2 regions of the Bacillus sp. CPT56D-587-MTF genome follow, and region 1 is predicted to be linked to the other one. Evidence: riboswitches for the same ligand, from Rfam matches in the RefSeq annotation. Region 1 holds a riboswitch; the other holds the start of a gene.

Evidence for each region. Region 1 has a riboswitch for S-adenosylmethionine ahead of AC3WVZ_RS25965 (MetQ/NlpA family ABC transporter substrate-binding protein). Riboswitches for the same ligand answer to the same signal wherever they lie in the genome.
Region 2: it holds a riboswitch for S-adenosylmethionine, as region 1 does, so the genes downstream of both, AC3WVZ_RS14725 (hypothetical protein) here and AC3WVZ_RS25965 (MetQ/NlpA family ABC transporter substrate-binding protein) in region 1, are expected to answer to the same signal.

Annotation. Positions count from the first base shown of each region.
Region 1 is NZ_JBYTEF010000001.1:5,001,394-5,009,611, reverse strand. It holds partial or broken gene AC3WVZ_RS25980 (IS1182-like element ISBth7 family transposase) at 1-588, shown strand, start outside; gene AC3WVZ_RS25975 (methionine ABC transporter permease) at 717-1,385, opposite strand; gene AC3WVZ_RS25970 (methionine ABC transporter ATP-binding protein) at 1,360-2,400, opposite strand; gene AC3WVZ_RS25965 (MetQ/NlpA family ABC transporter substrate-binding protein) at 2,413-3,225, opposite strand; SAM riboswitch class I at 3,310-3,424, opposite strand; gene AC3WVZ_RS25960 (NAD(P)-dependent alcohol dehydrogenase) at 3,505-4,413, opposite strand; gene AC3WVZ_RS25955 (DUF6612 family protein) at 4,571-5,335, shown strand; partial or broken gene AC3WVZ_RS25950 (FAD-binding protein) at 5,447-6,883, shown strand; gene AC3WVZ_RS25945 (MFS transporter) at 6,880-7,413, shown strand; gene AC3WVZ_RS25940 (DUF3981 domain-containing protein) at 7,492-8,218, shown strand, end outside.
Region 2 is NZ_JBYTEF010000001.1:2,859,604-2,867,821, forward strand. It holds gene AC3WVZ_RS14705 (short-chain fatty acid transporter) at 1-959, shown strand, start outside; gene AC3WVZ_RS14710 (hypothetical protein) at 1,000-1,353, opposite strand; gene AC3WVZ_RS14715 (NAD(P)H-dependent oxidoreductase) at 1,350-1,925, opposite strand; gene AC3WVZ_RS14720 (SWIM zinc finger family protein) at 1,949-2,338, opposite strand; gene AC3WVZ_RS14725 (hypothetical protein) at 2,601-2,858, opposite strand; SAM riboswitch class I at 2,959-3,057, opposite strand; gene AC3WVZ_RS14730 (hypothetical protein) at 3,216-3,407, shown strand; gene AC3WVZ_RS14735 (YwiC-like family protein) at 3,438-4,160, opposite strand; gene AC3WVZ_RS14740 (ECF transporter S component) at 4,343-5,044, opposite strand; gene AC3WVZ_RS14745 (ABC transporter ATP-binding protein) at 5,017-6,678, opposite strand; gene AC3WVZ_RS14750 (energy-coupling factor transporter transmembrane component T) at 6,651-7,529, opposite strand; gene AC3WVZ_RS14755 (DUF4430 domain-containing protein) at 7,552-8,218, opposite strand, start outside.

The DNA.
Region 1 (8,218 bases):
GCTCAGATTGATAAATTCGACTTCAAAGTAGAAGCTGTTGCCCTTGATGCTGGCTATTTTACAGGATATATCTGTAAGAAACTATCAGAACGGAATATATTTATGGTGATGGGGTATCGCCGATTTGGAAAACGGAATAAAGAAGTACCGAAAAGCCAATTTAAATATGTAGAAGAAATGAATGTTTTCGCTTGTCCGATGGGATGTATTCTAGAATATGTAACAACTGATCGTGAAGGATACCGTCAATACAAATCGAATCCAGAAGACTGCGCTGTTTGTCCGTTACGTGAGGTGTGCTTTTCAAAGAAACAAAAACAAAAAGTTATCACTCATCATGTGTGGGAGAAATATAAGGATATTGCTAGAAAAAACAAGCTAACAGCTACAGGGAAAAGGTTGTATAAAGTACGCTGTTCCACTATAGAGCGAAGCTTTGCAGACGCCAAAGAACTACATGGCTACCGCTATGCCCGGTTTCGAGGGCTGAAGTCTGTCCAAATGCAAGCTTATCTCACCGCAGCTTGTCAAAACATGAAAAAAATAGCCCTCCACCTGACCAAAAAGGGTCAGGTGGAGGGCTATTTTTTAAAATTCTATTATTTTATGTTGTTTTTATTCGCTAAAATCAAAAAAGATTCCAGAGTGTTGGGAACCCTAAAGGGTTTCCCAACACTCTGAGAAGGTATCTCACCTTGGTGAGATACCTTCTTTTTTTAATCTTTCTTCAATCTTCGTGCAACACCATTCCCTAAAGACTGTAATCCTTGAACGAGGATAATTAAAATAAAGACAGTTGCATACATTACTTCAGGCTCGTAGCGTAAATGTCCGAAGCGGTATGCTAAATCCCCTAGCCCGCCAGCACCCACAAGGCCAGCCATTGCTGTTGCGCCAATTAAGCCAATTGTTGCGATTGTTAATCCAAGTACAAGGGAGGGACGAGCTTCTTTCACCATAACGTGCCAAATGATTTTTATAGTAGAGACTCCCATCGCTTGGTAGGCTTCAATGACACCGCGATCGACTTCTAGTAAAGCTGTCTCCATTAAACGTGCGATATAAGGGGCTGTGAAGACGACAAGCGGTACGATAACACCTTGTACGCCAATGGATGTTCCCATTAGAAACTTTGTAAAAGGCAAAATAAAGAATAATAGAATGATAAATGGAAGAGAGCGAATAACATTAATAACCGTATTAAGAATAGGATAGATGATTTTATTTTCATGCTGTCCACCAGGTCTCGTTAAAACAAGTGTAACACCAATTGGCAGTGCAATAAGGATCGAGATGAGTAATGAAATAGATGTCATTTGAAAGGTTTGGATTGTGGCTTCCCATATGACTTTACCCCATTCATCCAAAAAGGACTTGTTTCCCATAATCTGTTCTACCTCCTTCTACGATGATTCCTTGCTCTTGTAAAAATGATAAAGCACGGTGGATTTCATTTTGTTCCCCTTGCATATGAACGACTAGTTTCCCATATGCCTCATGTTTTAACTGCGTAATATTACCGGATAAAATATTCGGATATACTTGGAACCGTTTTGTGGCAACGGCTAAGGCAGGTTCCCCTGAAGTAGTGCCAATAAATGAAAGTGTTATAATTTCTCCAGTACTTTGTAGTTCTTTCTGTACCTCTTCTGGAATTTTCGCTGCAAATGCGCTATTTACAAATTTCTTCGTCGTTACATGTTGTGGGTTTGTGAAAATATCTTTTACAGTCCCGTTTTCGACTACAGATCCATGTTCCATAACAGCAACGCGGTCACATATACGCTGGATAACATTCATTTCATGTGTAATGAGTAAAATCGTAATTCCGATTTCTTCGTTAATCTTTAATAGCAAATCAAGGATGGAATCGGTTGTTTCTGGATCTAATGCACTCGTTGCTTCATCACTTAATAACACTTCAGGTTCATGTGATAGTGCACGAGCAATCGCAACACGTTGTTTCTGGCCACCAGAAAGCTCACTTGGATATGCATCTTTTCGATTAAAAAGATCGACAATGCGTAAATACTTTTCTACTCTTTTTTCAATTTCCGCTTTTGGAATGCCAGCAAGGCGTAACGGTAATGCGATATTTTCATAAACGGTAACAGTTTTAAGTAAATTGAATCCTTGAAAAATCATCCCGATTTTTTGTCTTGCTTTTGCTAGTTCTTTTGCCGATAAAGTTGTTAAGTCTTGATTGTTTACAATGATATTTCCTGTTGTTGGTTTTTCTAATAAATTTACACAGCGGATTAATGTACTTTTACCAGCACCGCTATATCCGATGATTCCAAATACTTCGCCCTTTGCCACTTTAATAGAAGTTGACTTAAGAGCTTCGACATTCCCCTTTTTTGTTGAAAATACTTTGGAAATATTTTTTAATTCGATCATTATAGTCAGCTCCTACCAAGACGGTAAAACAGAACCATCAAATTTTTTCTCGATAAACTCTTTTACTTCTTTAGATTGATAAGCTTTCTTTAATTTATTTACAACGGCATCATCTTTATTTTCAGTACGAACAACAACCCAGTTCACATAGGGTGAATCTTTTCCTTCGCGGAAAATAGAATCTTTCGCTGGACTTAATTTTGCACCTAATGCAAAGTTTGTGTTAATTGCAGCTGCTTTCACTTCACTTAGTTGCGTTGGTAATTGAGATGCCTCTAATTCGACAATCTTTAATTTTTTTGGATTTTCAATTACATCTTTTGCAGTCGCTTTTTCTGTAGCCTTTGGATCCACTTTTAAAACCCCTGCTTTTTCAAATAATTTTAAAGCTCGAAGTTCATTCGTTGGGTCATTTGGTACAGCAATTGCATCGCCCTCTTTTAAGTCTTTTACATCTTTTATATCTTTAGAATATACACCCATAGGGAATGTTACTGTTGAAAATACTTCAGCTAATTTCATATTGCGTTCAGCTTTAAATACATCTAAATACGATTTCGTTTGGTAGCTATTTACATCAAGGCTTTTTTCATCTAATGATACGTTTGGCGCTACATAATCATTAAATACTTTTATATCAATTTCGAGGCCATCTTTTGCTGCAACTTCTTTTACCTTTTCAAAAATTTGTTCATGTGGTCCACCTGTTACACCGACAGTAATCTTTTTCTCGTCTAATTCTTTTACCTCTTTATCTGAACTCACACTACATGCGCCTAATAATAATACTGCTCCGCTTACAATGCTTAATAATACTTTCTTCATCTATGATTCCCCCTTCATATACGTTCCAAAATAAAAAGCACCTCTCAAAATAAGAGAGGTGCCGAATAGACGAAATAGGTTCCTCTCTTATCTTCCAAAACGAAAACTCGTTTTGCAGGAATTAGCACCTTAGCTTATACGTCATAAGCTCGGTTGCCGGGCATCATCGGGCCAGTCCCTCCGCCACTCTTGATAAGAGTATGTGTATGTAGTTTTTTAGTATGGTACTAATAGTAAATCTTACAAAAAGAATTGTCAATATTGTTTTCTGAATATATTTTATTTTAAGGTAATCGAAACGTTTCCTTTTTTATGCCCTTTTTCCACATACATATGAGCTTCAGCAATTTCTTCTAATCGGTAAGTTCTATCAATAACAGGTTTTAAATGTTCTGTTTCAGTTAGTCTTTTTAGTAGAATCATATCCTCTTTACTTACTTTTGCCATCATTCCATTCACAGATACATATTTTCCATTAGGCGCTAATACTTGTTTACAAAGGGATTTTTTATGCTTCCCAACTGCATCAAATATAATATCGTAACGCTCGCGCCGCTTAGTAAAATCTTCTTTCGTATAATCAATCACTTTATCCGCTCCTAAAGATTGCACTAGTTCAAAATTTGAATTACTACAAACAGCTGTAACGATCGCACCAAAATATTTAGCGAGTTGTATGGCAGCTGTTCCTACTGATCCAGAGGCACCATATATGAGAACTTGTTGCCCCTTTTTTATTCGGCCTTTTCTCAGAAAATGCAACGCTGAAGTTCCACCAAAAGGAATAACTGCCGCTTCTTCATACGTTACATTGGTAGGTTTTAATGCTATTAATCCACTTTCATGCACGCATGTGTATTCGGCATAACCACCAAGGTTTAGTTCTGTTAATGCAAAAACTTGATCTCCTTTTTTAAATTGTGTTACATCTGTTCCAATGTCTTCGATTTCACCGGATAACTCTACGCCAAGTATAGGTTTTCTCGGTTTTCTGAAACCTAATATGATCCGCATAGGAATCCAAAATAAGAGGGGGCTATTAAAGCCACGTATTCTACAATCTCCAGTCGATACACTTGTTGCGTGAATTTTAACTAATACTTCATTTTTTTTAGGTTTAGGCTTTTCTATATTTTGAAGTTGGAGAACATTAGGTGGTCCATACTTTGTGCAAATAATAGCTTTCATAATGACCTCCTGAAATGAGTTGTTATTATTTACATCATATTTAAACTTTTTCTCAAACATGTTGCTATATAGGAAATAAATTTAAAGAAGAATATTACGAATTATATAGATTTCATAGGAAAAGAGGTGATATTATTTTGGGAAAGGGGGCAACAGTATGAAAAAAATTATTTTTGTTTCAAGTTTAGTACTTGCAATCAGTCTAGGGGTAGGGTGTAGTAATGAGAAAACAGCAAAGACGGATGAGCCGAAAAAAGAATCCGTTCAAAAAGAAAAGGAATTAACGGCGAAAGATGTTTTCAAGAAAACGAATGAAGCTTTTAAAAATGAAGAACATGTAACGATGACATATGGTGTAGGGGTAAAAGCTGAGGGAACAGAGATGGATATATTAAAGGCTAAGATGCAATTAGAGCCAAAGACAAAGAATTCTCGTTCTGAAATGAATATTTCCGGTACAGATGTTGTAGTGTATACTGTGGATGGTAAAGTTGCTGGTGAGGTAAAAAACCCTAATACAGGAGAAGTTGTAACCGTACCAGAGGAGCAATTAAACGCTGGTGGAATGAAAGCGACTCAAGATATTATAGATAAATTAGAAGTACCGGAAGTAGTTTTAGATAAAATGAAGCTGGAGAAAAGCGGAGATAAATATAAACTGAAATTTACATTAAAAGGGCAAGAAACAGAAAGTATGTTAACTAGCATGGATGAAACGCAGAAGAAAATGTTACAAGCACAAAATGCGAAGATAGAAGAAGTGGATGCAGAATATATCATTACAAAAGATTTTAAATATGAATCAGCAAAGATAGACATGATTATGAGTAGCAATGGCAAGGATAAAGCACACATTATTACGAACGCAAAATATACGTCGTATGAAAAGTTTGACCCAATACAATTGCCAGCAGCAAAGTAACAGTTTTGATAAGGAGGGACCTAAAATAAGGTCCCTCTTTTTTGTATTCTTTCTTCATAGGAAAATAGGTACAATATAAAGAGGAAAAGATGTAGAAGAGGAGAGTGTCATTTGAAAAAAGGAAAGATAGCGGCGGTCATTGTTGCATATACGGTTTTGCTTGCAACGTCTGTACATACGTATAAAAAACAAATTGATCATCCTATTATGAGTGATGTAGGTAAATTGCTTCCGACAAAAATAAAACGTGTTGAAAGTGCTACGGAAGAGCGCTCGTTAATAAAATTAGTGCGAGATGCAAAAGTTTCAGGAGAGAAAATTTCCATTGCAGGCATGCAACATAGCCAAGGAGGACAGACATATTATCCAAATGGCACGATGCTCGATATGAAAGGATATAATAAAATATTAGAATTTGATCCAGAGAAGAAGCAGATTACAGTTCAAAGTGGTGTCACGTGGAATGATATTTAGAAGAAAATAAATCCATATGGCCTTGCGGTACAGGTCATGCAGTCTCAAAATATTTTTACTGTTGGTGGTTCATTAAGTGTAAATGTACACGGGCGTGATATTCGTCATGAGGCACTAATTGATACAGTAGATTCATTTAGATTGTTAATGGCAGATGGTACGGTACGTAATGTAAATAGAGAAGAAAATGCAGAGTTATTTCCATATGTCATTGGGGGTTACGGTTTATTTGGAGTTATTTTAGATGTGACGCTGAAGTTAACAGATGATGAATTATATGAAATGCACACGAGAATGATAGATTATAAAGAATACGTATCTTATTTCAAAGAGAAAGTGAAAAGAGATGAAAATGTTCGTATGCACTTAGCGCGTATTTCTGTTGCTCCAAATACATTTTTAAAAGAGATGTATGTGACAGATTATACTTTGGCACAAAATCAAAATATGAGAGAAGAGTACAGTGAATTAAAGGAAGAAAATATTATAGCGGTACCGAAATTTTTACTTGGGTTATCACGTTATAGTGATTGGGGAAAGAATACATTTTGGGATATACAAAGAGGTTATTTTGAACGTACAGATGGAAAGTATGAGACGCGTAATAATGTTATGAGATCAGATAGTGCTTTTATGGAATATGAAAATCCAAATAGGACCGAAGTGTTACAAGAATACTTTGTGCCTATAGATGCTTTCACGGAGTATATAGATGATTTACGTAACGTATTAAATGAAGAAGAGTTTAATTTACTCAACATTACGATTCGTTACGTGGAAAAGAATGAAAATGCAGTTTTGTCCTATGCGAAAGATGATATGTTTGCGCTGGTTCTTTTGATTAACCAGGGACGCTCAGAGAGTGAGATAAAGAAAACAGAGGATGTCATTCGGAAGATGATTGATGTTACTTTAAAGCATAACGGTAGTTACTATTTGCCGTACTATTCTTATCCAACGAAAGAGCAGTTAAAGAGGGCATATCCTCGTATTGAAGAATTTCTCAAGAAAAAGAAGGAAGTAGATTCAGAAGAGAGATTTGTGAATTTATTTTATAGGGAGTATACGAAATGACATATAGAAGATTTGTGGCTTCGCAAAGTATCATCATGATGGCAGGAAGTATGGTATTTCCTTTTTATATATTATTGCTTCGAAACGTTGGAAATAGCTTCTCGCAATTTGGCTGGGCGTATGGCTTATTTGCTTTAACATCAGCACTTGTATATCCACTAGTGGGAAAGATATCTGATCAAGTAGGTGATAAAAAATTATTAATCCTATACGCTTGGTCCATGGCAATCTTAATGCTTTGCTTTCCGATTGCCACGGAAGTATGGCATGTGTATATTCTTCAAATTGTAATGGGAGTTTTAGGTGCTGTGCAGCGTAATACTGAGAAGACTTCATTAGCACGAAAGGTTGCGCAGGAAAAGGCTGGTTATGAGATTGGAAAATACCATGTGTGGACATCCATTGGCGGAGCAGTAGCGGTTATTGCCACGGGATATTTAGTAGATTTCTTTACGATTGGTACAATTTTTTATATTGCATCTATTCTATATGTAGTGAGCGGGATTGTATTAAGTAGTAAAAAAATATAACTATTCCTATTTTCACCTTAATACCCTTTATTTGTTATACTAAAAGGGAATACAAAAGAAAAGGGGACAGTGCCTTTGATGAAATTTGTAGTTTTAGCTATTCTTACTTTGTTTTTGATTCCATGGACAAGAAGTAGTAGTAAGCTTCGAGCAGTGGATAAGAAGGGAGATAAGAAGGTTGTAAAGGGTAAGAAATCATCTATTTTAGTTATTCCTGTTTTATTTTGGATAGGTATTGCAATCTATGAATACTTTTGGCTAATTGATGATCGGGTAGACTCGATTCTTACTCATTATTCTGTTGCAGTAGCAATTTTAATTGGGCTTGTTTTATTTTCACAAGATCAAATAGGGAAATTAGAAGGCACATTAAAAGGACTTCTAATGTTTATTTTACTCGCAAGTTACGGCTACTTTGGTTATTTGCATGATATAGTAATCTCGCAAAAGAAATATGATTCTGTTGTTAAGGTAGAGAAAGATATTTCAGAGCCATTTACTGAAAATGACCAGCCGTTTACAGTGCCGCCAAAGACAGCGGAGAATAAGATGAAAAAAGTATTTGGTGATATTCCGAAAGTAGCTTATTTTGAGCTAGGAGAATTAACGCCACAAATGGTAAACGGCGAAGCTTTATATGTAGCGCCGATTGAAGTTTCAGGATTTTTTAAAGCGCGTAAAGCTGAGACAATTCCAGGGTATGTAACGATGTCAGGTACGAATCCTGATGCGGAAGCGAAACTGCACCTCGGTTATAAAATGAAATATGTGCCAAGCATGTTTTTTGGTAATAATTTAGAGCGTG
Region 2 (8,218 bases), 2.1 Mb from region 1:
AGCTGGACGGATTAGATTATAGACTAGCAATCGCCTCTTCTTACTCTGGATTTCTCATTTGGCATGCCGGTCTTTCTGCCTCTATCCCTCTTACGTTAGCAACAGGCGGTGAAACGTTAATTAAAACGACTGCTGGAAGTATTAAAGAGGCGATTCCAATAACAGAAACGTTATTCTCACCATACGCTCTCGTTCCAGTTATTATTTTTCTCATTACGATGCCTCTCATTAATAAAGCGATGCATCCAGATGAAAAACATACGATTACAGTAGATCCTAGCGTGTTCCATGAAGAAGCTGCTGCTCAAGAAGTAGAAAAAAATACGTTCGCTGAAAAGATGGAAAATAGCATTATTATTACACTTTGCGTTGGATTGTTAGGTCTCATTTATATTTTCAATTACTTTTATACGAAAGGATTTAATCTTACTCTCGATATCGTGATTTTTATGTTATTAATTGCTGGACTTATTTTCCACCGCACTCCGATTCAGTATATTCGCGCTTTTTCAGACTCTACGAAAAGTGCCTCTGGCATTTTACTTCAATTTCCGTTTTACGCAGGAATTATGGGCATGATGATTGGAGCAAATAGTGAAGGACTTTCACTTGGAGGAGCTATTTCTAATTTCTTTATTAGCATTTCAAACGAATCAACTTTCCCGCTCTTTACTTTTTTAAGTGCTGGTATCGTTAATATTTTCGTTCCATCTGGTGGCGGTCAATGGGCTGTGCAAGCACCAATTATGATTCCAGCTGGCGCTGAACTTGGTGTACCTGCTGCAAAAACAGCAATGGCAATTGCATGGGGCGATGCTTGGACGAATTTAATTCAACCTTTCTGGGCATTACCAGCATTAGCGATAGCTGGTTTAGGTGCTCGTGACATTATGGGATTTTGTGTTGTGAACTTACTATATGCGGGTTTTATCATTAGTCTATGTTTCTTATTTATTTAAACAAAAAGCTAGTTTTATACTAGCTTTTTTACATAATAAATCACTTATTTCCCACGCAATTTATAATCTTCTCCCACTCTAACTCCGTAAGATGTAATGACTCAAATGCAAAAAAATCTTCGCAAATTTTTCCGATCAGGTGTGGATGTTCCCTCAAAAAATTCCACTGTAACGCTTTAGGAAGAAAATATGTTTCATATTCTTTACTTCCCCTTACTACCTGATCAACTTCTCTTTCACAAATTCCTCTTATTAAATAATCATTTCTTAACTCTATTTGAATTTGCTGAAATGTTTCGCTGCATTTTTTCAATTGAAGTAAACACGTAACATACTTCCGAAAAAGTTCGCCATCATACTGAACACAGTTTATAATACGATCGACTTCATTCATAATGCACGAGCCTTTTCTTCTATTTGTAATAACCATTTCTCACGCTTTGATACTTTACTCGTTTTCACAGATTGAAACACTGACCGTTTTATATCGCGAATGCCACAAAAACGTAAAATACCTCTCTTCATCATAATCCAATCTGCTGATCGATATAACAATGCGACGTACCATAGAGGCGAGTCTAACGTATTAATAACCCATGCTTTTTTCCCTTGCAATAATCCTTTCGGCAGAGCCCCTTCATATTTATAAGCAAATCCAGCTACGAAAATACGATCGATAAATCCTTTTAAAATTGCTGGCATCCCCCACCACCATATTGGATAGATGAATAGAAGTGTATCTGCTTCTTCTACTAACGTTCTATACCGAGCTGTTTCCTCTTCATTTACTAAATCGCGTCTTTTCTTCTCTTCATTAAATACGAGGACTGGATCAAATTGTTCTTTGTATAAATCAAGTACGGTAACTGAATGATTTGTTTCCTGTAGTCCTTTTTGCACATGATTGAAAATCGCCGCGTTAAAACTTGAAGGGTTAGGATGAGCATATATAATTAGTACGTTCACTACAAAACAACTCCCTCTATACGTTAAAGTTTCTCCTTCTTTAATAACTTCTCTACAATTTGTACGTTTTTCGAACTTTGCAACAATCGATTTAATAATATAAGTAACTCTTCTTTTTCTAAATCTTTCAGTTTCTCTTTAACTGCACTCTCACCAGCACCTTGCATATCATAAACAACTGCCGCCATATGTTTACAATAATTTTCATAGGGACACTCACAGTTACTTTCTGAAAAATCTTCGAGATCGATAACTACTTCATAATCCCCTGCATTTCCAGTAACGAAAGCAAACACTTTTTTATCTTGTATTTCAACATCTTCTACATGCCCATCTTCATAATATTCATATCCCTTATCTACAATGTACTTTGGGATCCATTTCGTTATATCTTTTAATAAGTAAGCGTACATAATTGTACCCCTTCCTTTAATTCCCTTTTGACTTCAAAAATCCTGCATGTTATTCTAATTACTGTTAAGTAGCAAGTCTACGTGACAAAACGACTGACACCTATTCGGCGAAGGTGTCTCTTTTCATTTGCAGCCGATATGAATTGCCTCTTTCAGGCACATTCAATTTTTGACACTACACACTCAACACCATTCCCTGTATCAGGCTGCTTTAGCAGTCTTTTACTCTACATACTCCGTTATTTTAAGAAAAAAAGAGAGCTTAGCTCCCTTTTCTCGCCTTATACAATACCCCTTTTTCAGCATAGAGATATTCATCAGCTAATGTAATTTTCCCATCCAGTTTTAGTTCGTCTAATAATCTTGATAAATAAAATTGATGCAACATCTTTTTCGTGAATTTTCCTTCATGATGCGAAACGATATGTTCTTGAATATCTAACAATGATATCGGCTTATCTTGCTCTATCATATATTCATAAACTGTACTACGCAGTTTTACGTATTTTTCGAGTGTCACAGTAATGCGCAACCCCTTTCTTCTTAATATAAATTTTCGTAATCGGTTTTTTTGCAATAAAAAAACCTCTCCGATAAGAAGAAGTTACGTATATATCTTCGTCTTATCTCCCAGAACAAATATGTTCTGCTGGAATTAGCACCTGCATCGCGGTTGCTGGGTTTCATCGGGCCAGTCCCTCCACCTCTCTGGATAAGAAAATATTCACTTAATTCTTACTATACGTAATTCCACTTTAATTGTCAAACAAATATAATAAATATAATAAATATAATAAATATAATAAATATAACAAATTATATTTTCTTCCTTACTGTTCATACTACCCATATACGAACATGCAAGGAGGATTATGAAATGCATCAAAATGCTCGCGGATATGTACAAGATTCTTTTCAATCATTACAAGAAGCTAAAAATTGTTTAGAAGAAGCGCTCGAAACAGTTGAAAAAGATTTTAATCGCGCTCGTATTGAACAATCACTTTATGCTGTTGAACAAGCTATTCAACGTTGCGAGTACACCGTTCACATTTTAGAAAAAGATTAAAAACTTCCCATCAATTGATGGGAAGTTTTTTCAAATGGCATACTTCATAATTATTGCCGTTATGATTAAAAAATATACAGAATTAGCAATTTCTAAAATTCCTACTTTTTTAATAGAAATTTTTTTGCCATACAACACAATTGCTCGAATGACACTTGGTATAAAAATAAGAGAACACCACGGATTAATCACAAATATGATTATCGTTAATACGATATGATATCCCCAAGATATAAGACGATACTTCGGGTTATTTTTTTCACGAATCATCGTTTTCACATAGAACGTACTACCTAAAAAGTATAAAAATGAAATAAGCGCAATGAATAATGCTGTATGATCGATTTGCTTCATTGAAAAGGAATAACTAATTAACCCACCGATACAAAACACAATAATCGCACAAATATCATTTAATAGTGCTCTTTCATTTTTTTGACGAGCGTAATACATATTCACTATAAATAATGGAATCATTACTATTACGAATAAAAGAATTCGCCACTCATATAATAAAGAAATCATCCCAAATAGGAACGCAATAAGAAAATAAATAATGGAAACTTGTAAAAACTCTTTTTTTCGTCTTTGCTTTATGTACGTAAGAAATGGGTACGTAGCTAAATAGATAAAGAACCACGCTAAAAACAATGGAATATGATAAATAGTAGGTTTCCCAAGTATGACACTTAATAAAAAAGGAATAACAAGCATGGCCCATGCACCATGTTGCTTCGGAATAACTAACTTCATTAACTATACACCTCCCTTTTGAAAAAAGTTCTCACCTACAATTATACAAATAATTTTATATAATAGCGGATGCATATTGAATCGATTTTTTGACAAAAAAATGCTCCTTACATTATGTAAGAAGCATGAAAGAGGCAAACGAATATGTAAGTCGCGACCCTACCTTATATGAGTATGCTTTTCTATGTCACGTTATGCTCATCTAATATACCGTATTTCTTTTTAAATCTTGTAAGAATCGTAATCCATGAAGTACTAAATAGTAATAAGAAAATAACATTCGAAATCGCATGGCTCAAATCAAAGTAAAAACTTGCGATATAATACGAAATGACAGTTTCCCATGTTGCTTCTCGTATAAAACCGAGAAGGCCCCAGAAATTCATAATCCAGCCAAATAAAAAGCCAACAATTACTCCGTAAAGAAGTCTTCCCCATAGCTTTTTCATAAAAAATGTATTACGAAGTAAACCTGCTATAAAACCAATCATGCCCCACGAAAACATTTGCCACGGTGTCCATGGACCTTGTCCTAAAAAAATATTAGATACGATTGCTGCTGTAGCACCAATCATAAAACCAGTTTCACTTCCAAATACAATTGCAGAAACGATAATGACAAAAGAAGTTGGTTGTACACTTGGTAAAATAGAAAATGGCACCCGGCTTACTGCTGCAATTGCCGCTAATACAGCAACGAGAACAATTTCACGTGAAACAAACGCCTTTCTTTCAAAACGGATATAGAAAGGTAACATAATAACCGCTAATAGAAACAAACTACTTAACATGTAATAACCGTCCATAACAAGTGTCGTAAAGAGTAATGTGCCGATTATTACTGCAAAGATACATATTATGAATGCAACATATTGTTTGGACAAGCTTCGTACACATCCTCCCACGTTAATGCATATGGCAATTCTTTTCGAATGAATCGATTAATAGATGTTGTATAAAAGAAGTTGCCGCTAAAAAATTCTTTCGGTGCATCATTCATAATGACTGTTCCATCAAATAACATCATACATTGATCCACGTATTTCGCTGCAAACTCAATATCATGCGTTGCCATTACAATTGTTGTACCTTCTTTTTGCAGCTTCCTAAATAGTTCTCCTACTCTTTCTTTCTTCCATGGATCCAATCCCTTTGTCGGTTCATCAAGTAATAATAACGTTGGCTTTGATAATAACGTTGTACATAACGCAAGTAATTGTTGCTCTCCTCCGCTACAATCATGCGGATGGCGTTCTTTAAGCGAGTACAACCAAAACTGTTTTAGCGTATCTTCTGCTATTTCTTTTCCTTGTTCTCCATATAATTCACGCGCACGTTCATAAACCTCGTCCCATACTGTATCAAATGTAAAATGGTAATACGGATGCTGCGATACATACCCAATACTTTTAAACCGTTCTTTCGAATCGATTTTATGTACCACTTTTCCGTTCCACTTTACTTTTCCTCTTCTCGCTTTTTGTAATCCTGCTAAAATCGTTAACAGTGTAGACTTACCTGTACCGTTCTTCCCAACGAGCGCTACCCATTTTCCTTTTTCAATTGGAACTGATAAATCACGTAAAATAAGCGGACTATTTTTTTCATATTGGAACGAAATATGCTCTGCGCTTAAAATTACCTCTTGCTTTTCACTTTGTGCTATTGGGTCATTTACATATGATATCGCTGCAAAATCATTCATTTTCATTTGCGCCTCTCGCACTGTAAACGGAATATCTCTCACATTCCACTCTAAAAATAGCCTTGGAATTTGCGGAATAAATGGACGGAATGTTTCTACTCCCCACATATCCGTAATAACAATTTTAGGACTACCATCATACATAATACGGCCATTATCCATACAAACAACGCGTGTTGCAAGCGGGATAACTTCATCTAAACGATGTTCACTTAAAATAATCGTAATTCCAAGTTCTTCATTAATCCGTTTTAATAATCCTAAAAACTCTTTTGCAGCGATTGGATCTAACTGCGCTGTCGGTTCATCTAATAATAGCAATTTCGGCTGCATAACTAATACCGCAGCTAAATTGACAAGCTGCTTCTGCCCACCAGATAACGTATGAACAGATTGATGCAATAAATCTTGAAATCCTAAAAAGCTAATAAGCTCTGCTATTCTTTTTTGAATAATATGTGATGGTAATCCGATATTTTCTAAAGAAAATGCTAATTCTTGAATCACTGTATCCATAACAATCTGGTTTTCTGGGTTTTGAAATACCATCCCAATTTCTTGGGCAGATAACAAATCAGCTACTTCCTCTATTAAAACACCCTCATAAAATATCTCTCCAGAACGCGTACCAATTGGAAGTAACTCCTTTTTAAAATGTTTTAATAACGTCGTCTTCCCAGATCCCGATCCTCCAGCAAGTGCAATAAACTCACCTTTTTGAACAGAAAGAGAAATATGCTGTAACGCTTTTTTATTTTCATCAGCATATACAAATGATAAATTGTTTATTTCTGCATGCGCCACCATATCCATTCCCTTCCTTCCATCATAATTGGTAAACTAATAAACAGTGTAAATAATACAAACATCATTCCATCGTATTGCTGGAATAAAATAGATTCGACTTTCGGATAAATAATCAATTTCCCTCCGCCATAATTACTACATACAATAGCAGCTATAAATAAAATGATTAAATAACTGAGCGTATACCAATCACGCCTTTCCATTCTATAGCGAATATACGTCGTACGCTTCGTTACACCAAATCCACGAGCTTGCATAGAATCTGCCGTTTGCAGTGCATCTTCTAATGAACAAATTAATAATACTTGCAGCAATTGCATACCATTTTTGACGCGTTCTATTATCGAACCTGAATCTACCTGCACACCTTTCGTTTTTTGGACGAGTGTGATTTTCTTTAATCGCCTTATAAACAAAGGAACAAATCTCACTGTAATCATCGTTAACAATGCAACTTTCGGTGAAATTCTTGAAAACAAATATAAAAATTTATGACTGGAAATAATATCATTGTATGACGCAAACGTAAACATAACTGCAACTAGTAATAACCCCATTACTATTCCAAACATAATCGCCTCAAGCTTAATACGGCTATCACCTAACCAAAATAACGTAGTTCGACCTCTATGCGTTAATAACGAATTAAATAAAATTACCATAAAAAAGAAAACAATTGTGCTCGGTAGCATCTTTCTTATCTTTTCGCTATTTCCTTGCATCACATTTAACATAATAATTAATACTATTGCTCCAATTAAAAAAAGAGGATGAAGACACATCATACATAGTATCATCACCCCGATATAATAGAAAAAATTCACAAAAGGATGTAAAGAAGAAAAACTTATTTTCATAGCCCTTTACCGAATGCCTTTCTTATTGTAATACGTATACCCACTCAATTGTATCTCCTGGTTTTACCGTAGCTACACCAGCACTATGGTTTGGAAAAGCACCGTTCACACGATATTTCCATCCACTAGTATCCGCAATATCTTTTTCATATAAATCATTAATACCTTTTACATAAATACTATCTCTAGATCCGCTTGCATCAACATCTAATCCTGTACGTTGTAATACTTTATACACAGTATCGCCATCTTGTACATCCATCTTTTTCGCACCCATTATATATCCGTTATTTCCTTTTACCGAGATTGTTACTTGTTTTGCTTTAGGTACTGGTGGTACTGGTGGTGGCACTGGGTTTAGTGGTGGTACCGGTGTTGGTGGAGCTGGTACACTATTGTTCTCTTCTGGCTTTTTCTTTTGCTCCTGCTTCGGTGTTTCTTTCGGCTGATTCACAACCTTTGCTTCTTCTTTTACTTCTGGTGCTTTCGGTTGTTGTTTCTCTTCTTGTGCTTGTTGCTGCTCTGGTTGCTTATTTACAGCCGGCTGTTCTTTCGGTTGTTCCTGTTGTTTCTCTTCTTTCTTTACCTCTGGTTGTGCCTGCGGCTTTTCCTCTTTCGCCTTCTCTTCTACTTTTTGTTCTTGTTTCTCTTTCTGCTCTTCTTGCTGCTTTTGCTCTGATTCAGCTTGC